DNA from 4 places in the Nocardia sp. NPDC047654 genome. Region 3 is predicted to be linked to each of the others. Evidence: riboswitches for the same ligand, from Rfam matches in the RefSeq annotation. Region 3 holds a riboswitch; each other region holds the start of a gene.
The links. Region 3 has a riboswitch for S-adenosylmethionine ahead of ACGF7Y_RS18155 (homoserine O-acetyltransferase). Riboswitches for the same ligand answer to the same signal wherever they lie in the genome.
Positions count from the first base shown of each region.

Region 1: another riboswitch for S-adenosylmethionine. It lies ahead of ACGF7Y_RS11930 (rhodanese-like domain-containing protein); the one in region 3 lies ahead of ACGF7Y_RS18155 (homoserine O-acetyltransferase).
Region 2: another riboswitch for S-adenosylmethionine. It lies ahead of ACGF7Y_RS34100 (amino acid ABC transporter permease); the one in region 3 lies ahead of ACGF7Y_RS18155 (homoserine O-acetyltransferase).
Region 4: another riboswitch for S-adenosylmethionine. It lies ahead of ACGF7Y_RS15865 (aminotransferase class V-fold PLP-dependent enzyme); the one in region 3 lies ahead of ACGF7Y_RS18155 (homoserine O-acetyltransferase).

Region 1 is NZ_JBIDDF010000002.1:769,615-774,099, forward strand. It holds gene ACGF7Y_RS11915 (amidohydrolase) at 1-93, opposite strand, end outside; gene ACGF7Y_RS11920 (FAD-dependent oxidoreductase) at 179-1,642, opposite strand; gene ACGF7Y_RS11925 (hypothetical protein) at 2,018-2,467, shown strand; SAM riboswitch class IV at 2,531-2,647, shown strand; gene ACGF7Y_RS11930 (rhodanese-like domain-containing protein) at 2,662-3,078, shown strand; gene ACGF7Y_RS11935 (O-succinylhomoserine sulfhydrylase) at 3,075-4,289, shown strand; gene ACGF7Y_RS11940 (serine/threonine-protein kinase) at 4,313-4,485, opposite strand, start outside.
Region 2 is NZ_JBIDDF010000024.1:23,077-27,561, reverse strand. It holds gene ACGF7Y_RS34110 (glycosyltransferase) at 1-128, shown strand, start outside; gene ACGF7Y_RS34105 (hypothetical protein) at 132-839, opposite strand; SAM riboswitch class I at 1,225-1,318, shown strand; gene ACGF7Y_RS34100 (amino acid ABC transporter permease) at 1,346-2,353, shown strand; gene ACGF7Y_RS34095 (amino acid ABC transporter ATP-binding protein) at 2,350-3,117, shown strand; gene ACGF7Y_RS34090 (ABC transporter substrate-binding protein) at 3,117-4,091, shown strand; gene ACGF7Y_RS34085 (ABC transporter substrate-binding protein) at 4,206-4,485, shown strand, end outside.
Region 3 is NZ_JBIDDF010000005.1:217,773-222,257, forward strand. It holds gene ACGF7Y_RS18135 (hypothetical protein) at 1-396, opposite strand, end outside; gene ACGF7Y_RS18140 (DUF3017 domain-containing protein) at 709-954, shown strand; gene ACGF7Y_RS18145 (nitroreductase family protein) at 994-1,641, opposite strand; gene ACGF7Y_RS18150 (helix-turn-helix domain-containing protein) at 1,711-2,088, shown strand; gene ACGF7Y_RS18155 (homoserine O-acetyltransferase) at 2,146-3,303, opposite strand; SAM riboswitch class IV at 3,505-3,615, opposite strand; gene ACGF7Y_RS18160 (TetR family transcriptional regulator) at 3,668-4,381, opposite strand.
Region 4 is NZ_JBIDDF010000004.1:51,391-55,875, reverse strand. It holds gene ACGF7Y_RS15865 (aminotransferase class V-fold PLP-dependent enzyme) at 253-1,572, opposite strand; SAM riboswitch class IV at 1,620-1,733, opposite strand; gene ACGF7Y_RS15860 (Pls/PosA family non-ribosomal peptide synthetase) at 2,403-4,485, shown strand, end outside.

The DNA of each region.
Region 1 (4,485 bases), on a different contig from region 3:
GTAATCGGCGATGGTGAACGGGTCGGGCAGGTAGCCCTCGTTCTCGGCCAGCGGAAATCGCGGGTCGAAGATGTGCAGGTGGGCATCGAACACTTGTACAGAATGCCTCAGGGTCGAATTTTCCGCTGCCACAGCTGGGGTGTCGTTGTGGCAGCGGAGTCGGTCGCAGCCGGGGTGATCAGACCTTGTGCGGTTCGCTGGCGCGCAGCATGTCCTCGCGCTCGACGACCTTGACGCGCTCGCGGCCCTCCGGCTCGCCGAGGGAGCGTTCGTGTGCGTCGAGGCGGTACCAGCCGGCCCAGGTGGTGAACGGGATGCCCTTGCTCTCCAAGAACTCGGTGACGGCCTCGGGTTCGGGGCGCTGCGCCGGGGTGAAGCCGGGCGCGTCGTCCAGCAGGCAGGCGATGGTCTCGTTGGCGTCGCCCTTGGTGTGGCCGATCAGGCCGACCGGGCCGCGCTTGATCCAGCCGGTGACGTAGGTCGCGGGCATGTAGCGCGCGGCGCCGTCGGCGTTCTCGTCGGCGATCACGCGACCCGCTTCGTTCGGCACGGTGCCCGCTTGGTCGTCGAACGGCAGCTGGGTCAGGTTCTGCGACAGGTAGCCGACGGCGCGATAGATCGCCTGCACGTCCCAGTCCTTGAACACGCCGGTGCCCTTGACGTTGCCGGTGCCGTCGAGCTGGGTGCGCTCGGTGCGCAGGCCGACGACCTTGCCGTTCTCGCCGAGCACCTCGGCGGGGGATTCGAAGAAGTGCAGGAACAGCTTGTGCGGCCGGTCACCGGCGTCGCGGATGGCCCACTGCTCGAGCGTGTTGGCGACCATGTCGACCTGCTTGGAATGCCTGCGCGCGGCTTCGGAGCCTTCGTCGTAGTCGATGTCCTCGGGGTCGACGATCACCTCGATGGTGGGGGAGTGGTCGAGCTCGCGCAGTTCCAGCGGGGTGAACTTGGCCTGGGCGGGCCCGCGGCGGCCGAAGACGTGCACCTCGACGGCCTTGTTGGCCTTGAGGCCCTTGTAGACGTTCGGCGGGATCTCGGTGGGCAGCAGCTCGTCGCCGGTCTTGGCCAGCACGCGGGCCACGTCGAGAGCGACGTTGCCGACGCCGAGGACGGCGACCTTCTCCGCGTCCAGCGGCCAGGTGCGGGGGACGTCGGGGTGGCCGTCGTACCAGGAGACGAAGTCGGCGGCGCCGAAGGATCCGTCGAGATCGATGCCGGGGATGGGCAGGGCGCGGTCGGCGTTGGCGCCGGTGGAGAAGATCACCGCGTCGTAGAAGGCCCGCAGGTCGTCCAGCGTGATGTCGGTGCCGTAGTCGATATTGCCCAGCAGGCGCACCTGCGGCTTGTCCAGCACCTTGTGCAGGGCGGTGATGATGCCCTTGATGCGCGGGTGGTCCGGCGCGACGCCGTAGCGGATCAACCCGAACGGCGCGGGCATGCGCTCGTACAGGTCGATGCTCACCTCGGCATCGGACTTCATCAATGCGTCGGCGGCGTAGATCCCGGCCGGTCCGGCGCCCACGATCGCGATGCGGAGCGGGCGGGTCCTCGCGGTGTGCGCGTCAGGCCCGGCGGAGGAAGCCTGCGTCACCACGGAGGGCTCGCGAACACCGCCATCCTCTACTGCACTCTGTTCGGTCATCTCTTTACGCGCACCTTACGGTCGAAACAATTAATGACGTCTGGCTTAGCTTAGGCTAAGTTGACGCACCGGCTCGGTCGCGCCCTCGGGGCGCACGCCTGCGTTGCCGGCTCGTGGCTGCACGGTGCTCCGTTCGCCGCGGCGTGGAGCTGCCGATTCGCTATGACAGCAGGCCGCCGTCCCGCGATTCTATCGGGATGGCCGATGCCACCCCGCGTCGGTGCGTGAACTCGGCGGCTGCCGTCGAAAGCCACAATCGTCGCTTACCCGCTCGCGCGCGGCCTATCGCGGACGCCCGGACCCGGCCGGCGCCACCCCGGTCCGCAGCCGGGGGTCGAGCGCTCGATACCCGCGCCGACCAGGGATCATCGAGCCATGACCGAACAGCAGCCGACCCCGGGCGAGGACGAGATCATCCGGGTCGATCAGACCGACAAGCGCTCGGCGGCCCCGTTCATCGCGGCCGCGGTGGTCGCGGCGATCGTGCTGATCGCGATCGTGCTCGGCGGCGTGCTGTCGCCCGCTGAGAAAAATGTCACAGAAGCCGACCGCATCGCGGCGGCCGTCCGCAACTTCGTCGACGGCTCCAACCGCAGCGACGCCGTGCCGCCGCCCGGCACCGCGTGCCAGGGTTTCGACGCGACCCGCTCGCCGCTGGCGGGGCAGGACGGCGCCGGAAAGCTGGTCGAGATCACGAAAATCGACAGTCCGATCATGGACGGCGACCGAGGGAAGGCGACCGTGACCACGAAGGTGGACGGGCAGGAGCGGACCTCGACCTGGAATCTCACCCGATCCGGCGGTAAGTGGCTGGTCTGCACCTGAGCGTTCGCGCAGTGTGCGCCACCGTTTGACAGGGTGACCCGGGTCGGTGCAATCTCAGTCGAAGGTCATGAGAACCAGTGTCAAGCCCCGGCATTACTGGTCGGCAACCCTCCTCCGCGGTGGGGTGCTCCGGGTGACGACCTGGCGGCGCCCTGGTCCCGGGCGCGGCAAGTGCGGATTCGCAGGAGGTGCACATGAGTTATGCCGGTGACATCACCCCACAGCAGGCTTGGGAGCTGTTGCGGGACGATCCCGAGGCCGTCCTCGTGGACGTGCGGACGGAAGCGGAGTGGAAGTTCGTCGGCGTCCCCGACACCAGTTCGATCGAACGGCCGACCGTGCTGATCGAGTGGGTCGATTCCACGGGCGCGCGCAACGAGACGTTCGTCGAGCAGTTGAAGCAAGCGCTCGACGGCCACGATCCCGAGGCTCCCGTCGTCTTCCTCTGTCGCTCCGGTCAGCGTTCGATCGGTGCGGCGATCGCCGCCACCTCAGCGGGTTACCGCACCTCCTACAACGTGCTCGAGGGCTTCGAAGGCCCGCTCGACGAATTCGGGCATCGCGGCGGCGCGGGCTGGCGTGCCCTCGGATTGCCCTGGCGGCAGTCGTGATCACCGGCGGCGCGTTCGACAAGCCGCTGCCCGACGGCGTCGGTCCCGCGACGCTGGGCGTGCGCGGCGGGCTGCGGCGCTCCGGTTTCGAGGAAACCGCCGAAGCGCTCTATCTGACCTCCGGCTTCGTCTACGAGAGCGCCGAGGCCGCCGAGGCCGCGTTCACCGGCGAGGTCGAGCACTTCGTCTACTCCCGCTACGGCAACCCCACGGTGGCCATGTTCGAGGAGCGGATGCGCCTGATCGACGGCGCCGAGGCGTGCTTCGCCACCGCCAGCGGCATGTCCGCGGTGTTCACCGCGCTGGGCGCGCTGCTGAAGGCGGGTGACCGGCTCGTCGCCGCGCGCAGCCTGTTCGGCTCGTGCTTCGTGGTGTGCAACGAGATCCTGCCGCGCTGGGGCGTGGAGACCGTCTTCGTCGACGGCGAGGATCTCGATCAGTGGGAGCAGGCGCTGTCGGTGCCGACCCAGGCGGTGTTCTTCGAGACGCCCGCCAATCCGATGCAGACCTTGGTCGACGTGCGCCGGGTGACCGAGCTGGCGCACGCGGCGGGTGCGAAAGTGGTGCTGGACAACGTGTTCGCCACTCCGCTGCTGCAACGTGGCTTCGAACTCGGCGCCGACGTGGTGGTCTACTCGGGCACCAAGCACATCGATGGGCAGGGCCGCGTGCTCGGCGGCGCGATCCTCGGCGCCCAGGACTACATCGACGGCCCGGTGAAAACGCTGATGCGCCATACCGGTCCGGCGCTGAGCCCGTTCAACGCGTGGACCCTGCTCAAGGGCCTGGAGACGATGCCGCTGCGGGTACGCCACTCGGCGGAGTCCGCCTTGCGCATCGCCCGTTTCTTGGAGGACAACCCGGCCGTCAGCTGGGTGCGGTACCCGTTCCTGGAATCTCATCCGCAGCACGCGCTGGCCACCAGTCAGATGAGCGCGGGCGGCACCGTGATCACCTTCGAGCTGAGCGCACCCGAGAACGAGGCGAAGAAGCGCGCTTTCGAAGTCCTCAACCGGTTGCGCATCGTCGACATCTCCAACAACCTCGGTGACGCGAAGACCCTGATCACGCACCCGGCCACCACGACCCACCGCGCCATGGGGCCCGAAGGCCGGGCCACCATCGGCCTGACCGACGGCGTCGTGCGTATCTCGGTGGGGCTGGAAGACGTCGAAGACCTCCTCGCCGACTTGGACACCGCCCTCTCCTGAGCCGCGAACGGTCGCACGATCGGTCAGCCGATCGGCACGGTGACGCCGGGTGACGACGGTGCGCCGTGCAGGATCAGATGACTCGGTGCCTCGTCCTTCTTGTCGTTCTTCTTGCCGTTCTTGTTCTTGCCGGGCAGGTCGAAGGCCAGCCGGACGGTGCTGACACGGCCACCGGCGATGCGCGTGAAGTCCTCGC
Region 2 (4,485 bases), on a different contig from region 3:
TCGCGCATCCGGTGTCGGTGGCGGCGTATCTGCTGCTGTGGGTGCGTTCGCACCTGGCCCGCCGTCGCGGCACGGCGCACTGGAAGGGGCGTTCGCTCCCAGGAGCGGCGCCGCGCCGCGACAGTTGAATCTCACGGGACCGCGGTGATTCCGACCGTCGGCAGGAAGAAGCAGGACTTGGCGCCGTTCTGCACCGTGCCGAACACCGCGGCGAGAACGGTGCCCTTGCCGGTGTCCACCGGGACCGCCCGCACCCCGCCCATGGGGAGGGCCGCGAAGAGGAAGTCCCGGATCGCCTGCTCGGCCACCGGCCGCTGGTCCGCGGGAACGGCAGCGGGGATCATCGCGCGGGCGATGTCGGCCAGCGGCCCCATGGCGGCCGTTCCGCTGCGTCCGTTGCTCAGATTGAGCCAGGCCACCTGCATTCCCGCGGTATTCGCGCCGTCCGGCCCGAGGCCGTAGGGCACGAAGGTGAACATGGCTTGCCCGGCCTTGACGGCGCTGAGGTCCAGTCCGGGAAGCTGCACGGTGTTCTTCGGCCACGGCCCGGGTATGGCTCCGGCCACCGCGGGCGCCAGCCCGGCCGTGGTGTTGTCGAGGCAGAACGCCGACGCGCTCGGGTACGCGAACGGCTGGATACCGAGCGCGCGCAGCGCGTCGAGCGCGGTTTGATAGGCGCCGAACAAGTCACCGGGGGCGGCGATCGGCGCGGAGAGATCGGAGAACGCGGGAATCGTGGCATCCGGAGCCGCGAACGCGGCACCCGGCCCGGCAAACGCGAGGGCGACCGAACAGGTCGCGACAGCGGACAATTGGGTCAGACGACGCAAAGTGATCACGAAACCTCCTCATCGGCGGAACGATCGAGGGGCACAGTACTCCGGCAAACGGCTCCAACAGCACGGATTGCGTACAGCAATTTCGCGGCGAGTCTCGTTTGCCCGAAACATGCTTCCGCGTGGCCGACCCGCGTTCCCCAGCCCTGGCGATACCCGTATGCTGCATCGGACCGCCGTCATCCGGCGCTGGATGCCCCTCCGCGAGGACGCGACCGGTTCGCACCGCCCCTCGGCGAAGCAGCGCACGTCTGGTTACTACAAAGACTCGATCAACTGGCGTGGACAAGGTCTACGCTCACGCTGATTACTTCTCTTGTCCCAGCCTTCCCTTGCTGGGCATCATGATTCGGCTCGGCCCTGACATCGGTTGACAGGGGGTCGGCGCCAACCATCCAGAGCGACCGAGAGACCTGGCTCGTCGACGTCGCAGCAACCCCCCGGTAACCGGGTGCGGGTGCTTCCGCCGGGACCGATGGAGGAACCGAAGTGATCATCGAGGACCCCTCGTGAGTGCGTCCACCGCACCCGCCCCCGCCCCGGCGCGCGAACCGGACCCGACCGGCACACCCCTCCGCGCGCCGGACGCCGCCGAGTACGGCACGCCGCCGACCGTGGCCAAGACCTGGCATCCCTGGCGCTGGGTGGTCAGTGCCGTCGCGCTGATCCTGCTCGCCCAGTTCGTGCACGGGCTGGCCACCAACCCCGGGTGGGACTGGCCGACGTTCGCGCAGTACATCACCGCGAAGTCGGTGCTGTCGGCGTTGCGGGTCACCTTGGAGCTGACCGCATGGGGTACGGCGCTGGGCTTTCTGCTCGGCACCGCGCTCGCGGTCGCCCGGCTGTCGAACAATCCGGTGCTGCGGGTGATCTCGTGGGTCTACATCTGGGCGTTCCGTTCGATCCCGCTGATCGTGCAACTGCTGTTCTGGTTCAACATCGCCTACCTGTACCGGACCGTGTCGATCGGCATCCCGTTCGGGCCCGCGCTGTTCACCTTCGAGGTGAACGGGGTGATCAGCGGTTTCACCGCCGCCGTGATCGGCTTGGCCCTGCATCAGGCGGCGTATTCGGCCGAGATCATCCGGGCCGGGTTCATCGCGGTGGACGCCGGTCAGCTGGAAGCCGCCGCCGCGCTGGGGATCCCACGGCTGCGGCAGTTCCGCACGGTGGTGGCGCCGCAGGCCATGCGCTCGATCCTGCCGAACGCGACCAACGAGGTGATCAGCCTGTTCAAGGGCACCTCGATCGTGTCGGTGATGGCGATCGCCGAGCTGTTCTACCAGGTCCAGGTCATCTACGGGCGCAACGGGCGGGTGGTGCCGCTGCTGATGGTCGCGACGGTCTGGTACATCGTGCTCACCACCGTGCTGTCGGTGGCGCAGTACTACATCGAACGCCACTACGCCAAGGGCGCGCACCGCACGCCGCCGCCGACACCGCTGCGACGCGCGTGGCAGAAGCTGCGCGAGGTCGCCGAGGCCGGTCCCGCCGCACCGCGCGGAGCGACCAGATGAGCGCGGCCCCCGCCGTGGAGGTCCGCGGCGTCCGGAAATCCTTCGGCGCGCATCCGGTGCTGCGCGGCATCGATCTCACCGTGCGCTCCGGCGAAGTGGTCACCGTGATCGGTCCGTCCGGTTCGGGCAAGTCGACCCTGCTGCGCGTGGTGAACCACCTGGAGTCGCTGGACGCGGGCACCGTGCGCATCGACGGCGAGCTGATCGGCTATCGGCTGCGCCGCGACCGCCTGCACGCGCTGCCCGACCGCGAAGTGCGCAAGCAGCGCTCGCGAATCGGCTTCGTCTTCCAGCAGTTCAATCTGTTCCCCCACCTGACCGTGCTCGAGAACGTCACGCTCGCACCGCTTTCCGCGCAGCGGCGCGACCGGACCGAGGTGGAGCGCGAGGCGCACCGGCTGCTGGAGCGGGTCGGTATCGGACAGTTGGCCGACGCGTATCCGCGCCGGTTGTCGGGCGGGCAGCAGCAACGGGTGGCCATCGCGCGGGCGCTGGCGCTGCGGCCGCGGGTGATCCTGTTCGACGAACCCACCTCCGCGCTGGACCCGGAACTGGTCGGCGAGGTGCTCGACGTGATCCGCGATCTCGCGCACGGCGGCACCGCACTGGTGATCGTCACGCACGAAATCGGTTTCGCCCGTGAGGTGGCCGACGCCGTGGTGTTCCTCGACGAGGGCGTCATCGTCGAGCAGGGCCCGCCCTCGGCCGTGCTCGACCATCCCGAACACCCGCGCACCCGCGCCTTCCTTTCCCGAGTCCGCTGATGAACAGGTATCCGATGAAGTTCTCCGCCATGGTCACCGCCGCCGCGACCGCGGTCGCGCTACTGGCCACCGGCTGCACCGAACCCGAGGCGGATACCGCCGCGCAGCCCGCCGGTTCGATCACCTTCGACCTCTCCCCCGCCCAGCCCGGCCGCGTCCGGACCGCGAAGGTCGATGCCATCGCCGCCGAGGTGCCGCAGGCGATTCGCGATCGCGGCACGCTGGCGGTGACCGGCGCGTCCGGCGCTGCGCCGCCGCTGCGGTTCTACGCCACCGATGACAAGACGGTGGTCGGCTCCGAAGTCGACTTCGCCGCGCTGATCGCCGACATCCTCGGCCTGAAACTGGACGCGCAGGTGGCGGACTGGTCGCAGAACTTCGTGCGGGTGGACTCCGGTGAGGTGGACGCGTTCATCTCCAATGTCACCGTCACCGAGGAACGCAAGGAGAAGTACGACTTCGCGACCTACCGCAAGGACAACGTCGCGCTGGAGGTGCCGATCCAGAGCAAGCTCGAATACACCGACCGCACGAGCCTGGCGGGCAAGCGGATCGGCGTCGGCACCGGCACCAACCAGGAGCAGTTGCTGGTCAAGTGGAACGAGCAGAACCGGGCCGAAGGGCTGGCGCCGATCGATATCGCTTACTTCCAGCAGGTCACCGACTACTACCTGGCGCTGGCCTCGCAGCGGCTGGACGGCTACCTCGGCCCCAACCCGACCGCGATCTACCACGCGGCCACCGCGAAGCAGACCAGGATCGTGGGCACCTTCTCCGGTGCGGGCGAGGCGCTGCAAGGCGAGATCGCGGTGCTCACCAAGAAGGACAACGGGCTGATCACCGCCGTGCAGCACGCGCTGGCCTACGCCATCGAGCACGGCACCTACCAGCAGGTGATCGACCGCTGGGGGCTGCGCAGCGAGGCAGTCACCGAATCGCGAATCAACCCACCCGGCCTGCCGAAGAAGCGCTGAGCAGATGACGCAGCGCCGCCGCATGCCCGGCCGACCGTCGGCGACCGGTGTCGCCGACGCCTTTCCCCAGCAGGGCGAGCAGCTCGCCCACACCGAAGTATCTGGAGTCGCCTCGTGATCCGAACCCGTCACCGAATCGCCGCGCTGGCCGGCGCGCTCGCCGCGGCCACCACCGTGGTCGCCTGCGGCAGTGATTCGGCCGCACCCGGCGGCGACGCGGGCCCGCCCCGGCCGGGCGGCACCCTGCGCTACGGCCTCTCCCAGGCGCCGACCTGCTCGGACCCGGCCCAGGCGGGCACCAACCAGACGCTGTACGTCACCCGGCAGATCGTGGATTCGCTGACCGACCAGGATCCGGCCACCGGCGAGCTGAAGCCGTGGCTGGCGCAGAGCT
Region 3 (4,485 bases):
CTTGCCGACCACGTCGACGGTGACGACGTCCGTCGTCGACGTGTCGCCGTCGCGGGGATCGCCGGTGGGTCGTTCCCAGGCGCATGCGCCACGCACGCGCATCCGGCCGGCGGGCAAGGCTCCGTTGCCGAGCGACGTCTGGACCATCTTGCCGTCCGCGATGGCGAACGACGTGGGGTTGTTGCCACCGAAGATCTCTCCGGTGTCGTCGTTGTACACCCAGCACACACCCTCGGCGTTCGGGTTGTGGAATTTCGCCGATACGGTTCCGGGGACCGAGAAGACCTCCTCGAGGACCGGAGGCGACAGCGGAGGTGTCGCGGTGGCGGTGGCCCCGGAGCCGAGCGCCATGGGAAGTGCTGCGAACGCGAGCAGGGCGAGTCGTCGCATGATCATGATGGAATGATGCCAGCCTGCCGAACGCGCCCAACCTTCCGGGCCATCCAACCAACTTGACCTACAACCACTTTCGAACGCCTATCAGCGCCGTGGACAGCCCGCGAGTGGCACACAGCTGAGGGATCTACTCGCGATTCGCCGCAGCCGTGTGCCACTCGCCGCTAGGAATCGGGCTGGTTCCGATCGGGCTCGGTGACCTCCGGCGGGCCGACGGGGGTGGTCTGCAAGAATCGGGGGGTGACCGATGCCGACGCGCCTATCTCCGGGCGCCGCAGTGCGGGGGCGCAGTTTCTGCGCTCCCATCTGCCGATGGTGGTTGTGACGCTGGTCATGGTTGTGGCGGTGGTCTTCGTCGCGTCCGATCGGTGGCGGCGCGGGGCGTTCTTCTTCGGCGGTGCGACGCTGCTGGCGGCGGCGTTCCGGCTGTGCCTGCCGACCGCGCGGGTCGGGTTGCTCGCGGTGCGCAGCAAGCCTTTCGATGTGGGTGCGCTGACGCTGCTCGGCTCGAGCATCCTGTTCCTGGCGGCCACGATCAACACGCTCGGCGTCGGCTGACCGCTCGGGAAGGGCGCCCCGGCGGGACGCCCAGCGGGGTCAGCGGGCGGCCGCGTATCGCTCGGCGAAAACCGTCCGCTCGCGCGGCCGGCGGCCGGGATGGGGTGGAACGGTGTCGCTGTAACCGACCGTGACCAGGACCGCGACGGCCAGATCGACACGATCGCCGACACCGACGGCCTGCTTCACCAGTTCGGCGTCCCACCCGTTCATCGGGGCCGAGGCCAGTCCGAGGCCGGTGGCCGCCAGCATCGTGTAGGTGGCCGCGATCATCGCGTTCTTCACCGCATTCTCCCGCAGCAGGCCGTGCCGTTCGAGCGCGTGGTACTCCGCGCGGGTGTCGAACATGGCGGTGAAGTCGGCGTTCCACGCGCCGCTGCGGCCGGCGAGTTCGGCGATATCGGCGTTGCCCGCTCGCCAGGCGTCGACATCGGCGAGGAAAACCAGCACTACCGGCGCCTCGAGCGGTTGGGGCTGACCGAACGCGGCTTCGTGCAGGGCGCGGCGGCCGGCTTCGCCGGTCACCACGACAACCGACCGGTCCTGCATGTTCCAGGCGCTCGGGGCCTGCATGGTCAGGTCGAGGAGTTCTTCGAGCAGCTCCGGCGCTACCGGATCGGCCCGGTAATGCCGGACGGTGCGGCGGGTTCGAATGGCTTCGGCAATCGAAAGTGTCTGCGTTTCCATGATTCTTACTATCGGAGAGTGACCCTCGAATAGGAAGAAGGCACTAAATAGTGCGCTACACTCCGAAAGGTGCCCACATACCTCGAAGGTTCCGGTCTCCCCGCGGATGTGTACTCCGCGAAGTGCCCTACGCGGGAGGTTCTCGACCACATCGCGGGCAAATGGACGGTGCTGATCATCGACGCACTCGCGGACGGCACCATGCGCTATACCGATCTGCGCAACCGCATCGAGGGCATCTCCCAGAAGATGCTGACGCAAACTCTGCGGCAATTGGAGGCGGACGGATTCGTCACGCGCACAGTGCATCCGACGGTTCCCCCCCGCGTCGACTACACCCTCACCGACCTCGGCCACAGTCTGCGCACGCCGATCGCGGCGCTGCGGGATTGGATCGAAAGCAACATCAACCGGATCGAGGCGGCGCGACGAGGCGCGGCGCTCTGAGCGTGGGGCAGACAGTGCTCGGAACGTCGCGCGCGGACGCTTCGGCGCGGCGGATCTTCAGCGTTCGGGTCGCACACCCGCCCGGGCCAGTCGCATGGTCTCGGTCAGCAGCTTCGAGACCGCCGCCGCCTCGGTGAGGAATCCGTCGTGCCCGTCGCGGGAGTGCACGACTTCCAATCCGTCGCAACCGGGCAGCAGATCGGCGAGTTCCTGCTGGGTCCGCAGCGGGTACAGCCGGTCGGAGTCGACGCCGCCGACCACGCACGGCACCGGCGTCGCCGCGAGCGCCGCCTCGACGCCGCCCCGGCCCCGGCCCACGTCGTGCCGGTTCATCGCCTCGGTCAGCAGCACATAGGTGGCGGGATCGAAGCGCTTGCACAGCTTTTCGGCCTGGTGGTCCAGGTAGCTCTGCACCGCGTAGCGGCCGCCGTGCCACGGGTCTTCGTCGCCCTGGGGCTTGTTCTCGAACCGGTGGTCGAGTTCGAATTCGGTGCGGTAGGTCAGGTGGGCGATCCGCCGGGCCAGGGCCATGCCCGTCAGCGGGGCGCGGCCGGTGCCGTGATAGTCGCCGCCCTGCCAGTCCGGATCGGCCTTGATCGCCGCGATCTGGGTGGTCTGGGTACCGATCTGGTCGGCGGTGGCGCGGGCGCCGACCGCGAGCACCAGCGCCGCCGCGACCCGCTCCGGTGCGCCGACCATCCACTCCAGCACCCGCATGCCGCCCATCGAACCGCCGACAACGGCGGCGAGCCGCTCGACACCGAGCAGGTCGAACAGAGCGGCCTCGGCGGTCACCTGATCGCGGATGGAGATCTCGGGAAATCGCGCGCCCCAAGGTTTCCCGTCCGGCGCGGGACTCGACGGCCCGGTGCTGCCCTTGCAGCCGCCGAGCACGTTCGTCGCGATCACACACCATTCGTCGGTGTCCAGCGGAGCACCCGGGCCGACCATGCCGTCCCACCAGCCGGGCATCTCGTGCACGTCGTCGGACTTGCCGACGACGTGCGAGTCGCCGGTGAGCGCGTGTTCGACCAGCACGATATTGTCCAGGCCGGGGGAGAGCTCGCCCCAGCGCTGCACCGCGAGGTGGACGTCCGGGATGACCGCGCCGTTCTCCAGTCGCACGTCCCCGATGGCGATGGCGCCGAGCTGTCCATCCGGGGGCGGCAGGACGTTGCCGGAGGTCCGCGTGCTCGGTTCGGTGCTCACGGTCACGTCGCCGCCGTCGCGAAGCAGGCGCGTAGATCGCCCGGAATGTCCACGGTGGCGGCCACGCGGCTGTACGGCGCTGCCGGGTCCTGCTCGGTCCCGGGCGCGGTGAATTCACTCATGGTTTGCTCCCAAAAGGTGTTCGCCGGTACAGCAAGGGTTAGCGGTGTGTGGGTAACGAACAACAACACATGCCGGCGACCTCCTGTTACGCGCTTGCTCCCGACTCTCGGGAGCCAGGTCATCACCCGGAGCACCCCACCGCGGTTGGAGGGTTGCCGACCAGCGAGCCGGGGCTTGGCGCTGGTACTCATAACCTGCCCGGCATCATAACCGGCGGGCGGTCGGCGTCCGAAATCCTCCGCCGAACTCACTGGTCCGCGACGGTCGCCGCCCCGCAGCAGGTGCGTACGAATTCGTCGTACGCCTCGGTGAACGCGGTGCGCCCCGCCCTGGTCGCGGTCGCCAGGTCCTCGTCCAGGAACGCATCGTCGGAGCACTCCATGCCGATGTGGCCGATCAGTTGCCAGGTGCCGACGAGGAGCCGCACCGCGCGCGCGTCCGGTTCGGTGCCGAGGCGCTCGGCGACCACCGCCGCGATCGCCGTGTTCTTGTCGTCGGCGAGTTCCATGCTGCGCGCGCTGACCGAAGGGCTGCTGCGCAGGATCCGTTGCATCTTCTGGAACTGCCGGAACGACAACGGGTCGGCCTCGCCACCCTCGGCGGCTTGATCGACCACGTGCAGGAAGGCCGCGAGCAGCGCCTGTAGTTCGTTACCCGTGCGTGGCTGCTCGCGCAGCGTCTCGGCGATCGTGCGCCCGAAATCCTGGACCGGTCCGAGGACGATGTCCTCTTTGCTCTCGAAATAGCGGTTGATCGTGCGCGGCGAGACGTCCGCCACGTTGGCGATCTGCTCGATCGTGGTCGCGTCGAAGCCCTGCGTGTCGCACAGATCCAGGGCGGCCGCGATGATGCGCAACCTCGTCTGCTGCTTCTTGCGTTCGCGCAGCCCTGGGGTCGCGGGGGCGCTCGCGGCGCGGTCGGCCGCAGCGCTCGCGCCCATCGGCGTCGATGACTCGAGCATGACCCCATGGTAACGCAACCTGTTGTTTTCCTGTCCTTAACGGTCAAATGTCGTAGTACGACACTTTTCTCTTGACGACAAATGTCGCTCGATGACAGGATGGC
Region 4 (4,485 bases), on a different contig from region 3:
GCGCTCGATTACGCCACCCCGGCCGCACCTACACGACCAACTCCGGGTCGAGCGCGCGAGCCGGCCGCTCCAGCTCGAGAACACTCCGCACCGCCCGGACCTGCCTCGAACTCGGCGTCCACGGACGTGTCCTACCTGCGGCGTCGGTTCCCCACCCGGGAGTTCCCGAGGTCTGCCCCACCATCGGGCTCGCCCGGAGTGTCAGGCACCGTCCGGCACGGCGAAGTCCACGCGATCGGGACCAGCGCGGCTTCAGCCGACGAGACAGGGGGCTGCGCCGGTGGGAGCGGTGGAGGTGAAGGGGCGCGTTTCGGGGGTAGGGTTCCAGACGCCGTTCTCGGCGGCGTAGTTCCAGGTGGGGCCCGTTCGCGCGAGGATGGCGATCGCCTCGATCAGGCGGTCCACATCGGCGGAGGTGGTGCCGAGGCCGATGCTGGCGCGCAGTGCGCCGTTCAAGCCGAGGCGGGCGAGCAGCGGGTGGGCGCAGAAACGTCCGTCGCGCACACCGATGCCGTGTTCGGCGGAGAGATAGGCGGCGACGTGGCCGGGGGCGAAATCGTCCAGGGTGAAGGCGACGATGCCGACGGAATCAGGGCTGTCGATCCAGATCCGCAGCAGCTGGACGCCGGGAATCGTGGCCAAGCCGTCGCGCAGGCGGTCGGCGAGCCGGTGTTCGTGCGCGGCAAGGGTTTCGGCGTCGATCCCGCTGAGCGCGTCACAAGCCGCGGCCAGCGCGGCCGCGCCGAGCACGTTCGGCGAGCCTGCTTCGTGCCGCTGCGGAGCGGACGCCCATTCGGCCGCGTCGCTGCGGACCTCGCGCACCGCGCCGCCACCCGCGAGGTAGGGCTGCGCCGCGTCGAGCCAATCCCGCTTGCCCACCAGCACACCGGCGCCGAACGGGGCGTAGAGCTTGTGCCCGGAGAACGCCAGGTAGTCGATCGCGGTCTCCCGCAGGCTGATCCGCCGATGCGGCGCCAACTGGGCGGCGTCCACCAGGATCCGTGCGCCGCACTGATGCGCGACGGTGGCCAGCCGTTCCAGCGGAAGCACCTCGCCGGTCACGTTCGATGCGCCGGTCACCGCGAGCAATGCGGCCGGCTTGCTGCACAGTTCGGCAACCAGCCTGCCGATGGTCTCCTCGACCGTGTCGGCGGTCTGCACGACGCGCCTGCCCCGCTTGGTCCACGGCAGGAAATTGGCGTGGTGCTCGATGTCGAGCACCACGGTGTCCCCGGGGACGCAGGAGGCGAGCAGGTTCAGCGAGTCGGTGGTGTTGCGGGTGAAGACCACCACCTGATCGTCGGCGGCGTCGAGGAACCGGGACACCGATCCGCGAGCGGCTTCGTAGCACTCGGTGGAGATCCGCGAGGCGTAGCCCGCGCCGCGGTGCACGCTCGCGTAGTACGGCAGCAACTGCTGCACCCGGTCGGTGACCTGGGCCAACGCGGGCGCACTCGCGGCGTAGTCGAAGTTGGCGTAGGTCGCCGATCCGCCGTGTACCAAAGGCACGCGCAGTTCGTCGCCGGACACCCGGGCGAGTGCGGCACAGGGGTTGTCGACAGCAGTAGTCATCACGTGAATCCCGTCGGCTCAGGGACTCGCGACCGAACGATTCGGCGAGTCCGCGCTTGCCGCGCCCGGTTGGGCGGCGGCCGGGTCGTCACCCGGAGCACCCCACCGCGGAGGAGGGTTGCCGGCCAGCAAGCCGGGGCTTTGCGCTGGCACTCATGACCAGACCCGAGAGTGGCAGAAGCGCCCCGGCACTGTCAACCACATTCCACCCGAGTCCCCACGAGCACCGCGTGGACATAACCACCACGCGTCGGCCATTACAAGCACCCCCACGACGACGCGCGAGCCGCGCCCGTCGCGGGATTTCGCGCGTGAGTACCGGCCCCGTCCACGGCAAACGCGCCTCGGTTCGCTCGGCGGTTACCACCGAGCCGATCCGATGCCGATGCGACTCGGGCCCCGCTCGTTTCCCGCGACGCCGCAGCTGCTCGAGCGCCTCCGTATCTCGAACGCGCTGAACCCGATCGCGGCGCCCGACTGCGACTCCCTCGATGACCGGCCGGAACAACCGCGCGTTCCGGCCCTCGCAAGGACCAGCTCCGGACCGCTCGATGAGCCGAATCACACCTTCGGATCAGCGATCTCCCGGCGAACGCGGCAGGCGAGCCGCCCACCAGCGTTTTGCCCTGCCGGAACGGCGAATATCTATCCCACCTGCAACAACGGGCATCGCGCCCACCGATCCGGCATCCGGTTCGGTGAACAACAAGCGACGACAACCCCGGGTACCGTGGACAGCTGGCCACAGCGCTGTTTGCCCTTTGGTAACCCAGCTATGACACAACAACGGGAAAGTGTGAGGCAAGTCGATGGGAGGTGCGCACAGCACCATGCTCGAGACAGACGTCGACGCGCCGGCGGGCCCGTTGTCACGCGGCGATCGCGCGCCGGAGGCAAGGACGCTCGTCGACATCCTGACCGCGACGGCACTCGCCCATCCCGACGCCCCCGCCATCGACGACGGCCACGTGGTGCTGTCCTATCTGGAATTGGTCGTCGAGATCGAGAACACCATGGCCCGGCTCGCCACCGCGGGCGTGCGGCCCGGCGATCGGGTCGGCGTTCGAATGCCGTCGGGCACCCGCGGGCTCTATGTGACCATCCTCGCGATCCTCTACTCCGGCGCCGCTTACGTGCCGGTCGACGCCGACGACCCGGCCGAGCGCGCCCAGCTGGTCTTCGGGGAAGCGCAGGTCACCGCGATCGTGACCGCCGAAGGCATCGAGACCACGGCCGCGGGCATCCGCGCAGCGGAGCGGCCACGCGAACAGACCTGGTCGACGCTGCCCACTCCCGGCGACGACGCCTGGATCATCTTCACCTCCGGTTCCACCGGCACTCCGAAAGGCGTTGCCGTCACCCATCGCAACGCGGCAGCCTTCGTCGACGCCGAGGCCGATCTGTTCCTGCGCGACGCCCCGATCGGTCCGGGTGACCGGGTTCTGGCGGGTCTGTCGGTCGCCTTCGACGCGTCCTGCGAGGAGATGTGGCTGGCCTGGCGCAACGGCGCCTGCCTGGTGCCCGCCCCGCGTGAGCTGGTGCGCACCGGCGCCGATCTCGGCCCGTGGCTGGTGCGGCGGGAGATCAGTGTGGTCTCGACCGTCCCGACCCTGGCGGCGACCTGGCCGGTAGAGGCATTGGAGGCGGTGCGCCTGCTCATCTTCGGCGGCGAGGCCGTCCCGCCGGAACTCGCCGAGCGCCTCGCGGGGAACGGTGATTCGGCTCGCGAGGTGTGGAACACCTACGGCCCCACCGAAGCCACGGTCGTCGCCTGCGCCGCCCGCTTGGACGGCCGGTGGCCGATCCGCATCGGCCTGCCGCTCAACGGCTGGGACCTGGTCGTCGTGGACCAGGCGGGTAACCCGGTGGCCGAGGGGGAATCCGGCGAACTGGTGATCGGCGGCGTCGGACTGGCGCGCTATCTCGACCCGGTCAAGGACGCCGAGAAGTACGCGCCGCTGTCTTCTGTCGGCTGGGAGCGCGCTTACCGCAGCGGCGACCTGGTCCGCAACGACAGCGCCGGACTGGTCTTCCTCGGCCGCGCCGACGATCAGATCAAACTGGGCGGGCGGCGCATCGAACTCGGCGAGATCGACAACGCTCTGCAACACCTGCCCGGCGTCACGAGCGCCGCGGCGGCCATCCGGACCACCAAGGCGGGCAACAAGCTTCTGGTCGGCTATCTGACCGGACCCGGCCCGGACTTCGATGTCAAGGCCGCGCGCGCCGTCCTCGGTGGACAACTTCCGGCACCACTGGTGCCCAGGCTCGCGGTGGTCGACGAGCTGCCCACCCGCACCTCCGGCAAGGTGGACCGCGACGCGCTGCCCTGGCCGCTGCCCAATGCCGCCGAGGACGACGACGACAACGACCTGACCGGCACCGCCCAATGGGTCGCCGGACTGTGGGATGCCATTCTCGGCGCGGAGGTCGGCGATCTCGACGCGGACTTCTTCGACCTGGGCGGCGGCTCGCTCGCGGCGGCGCAGCTGGTCACCGCCCTGCGCGAACGGTATCCGCAGATCGCCGTCGCCGACGTCTACGACCATCCCCGCCTCGGCGCGCTGGCGGACCTGCTGGAACAGACCACGCCCGCGGTGGCCGTCGCGGAGCGAACGGTGCGGCCGACGCCGCTGCTCGCGCAGGCGGCGCAGGTGCTGGTCACCATCCCGCTCACCACCCTCACCGGATTACAGTGGCTCACCTGGCTGGCGATCGTCGGCAATATCGCGGCATGGTCCGGCTCACTGCCCTGGCTCCCCCAGCTGTCCTGGTGGTGGACGCTGGCCGCGTTCCTGCTGTTCATCTCGCCGCCCGGCCGCATGGCGATCTGCGTGGCGGGCGCGCGGCTGCTGCTGCGGGGGATCCGGCGCGGCAGCTATCCGCGCGGTGGCTCGGTACATCTGCGGCTGT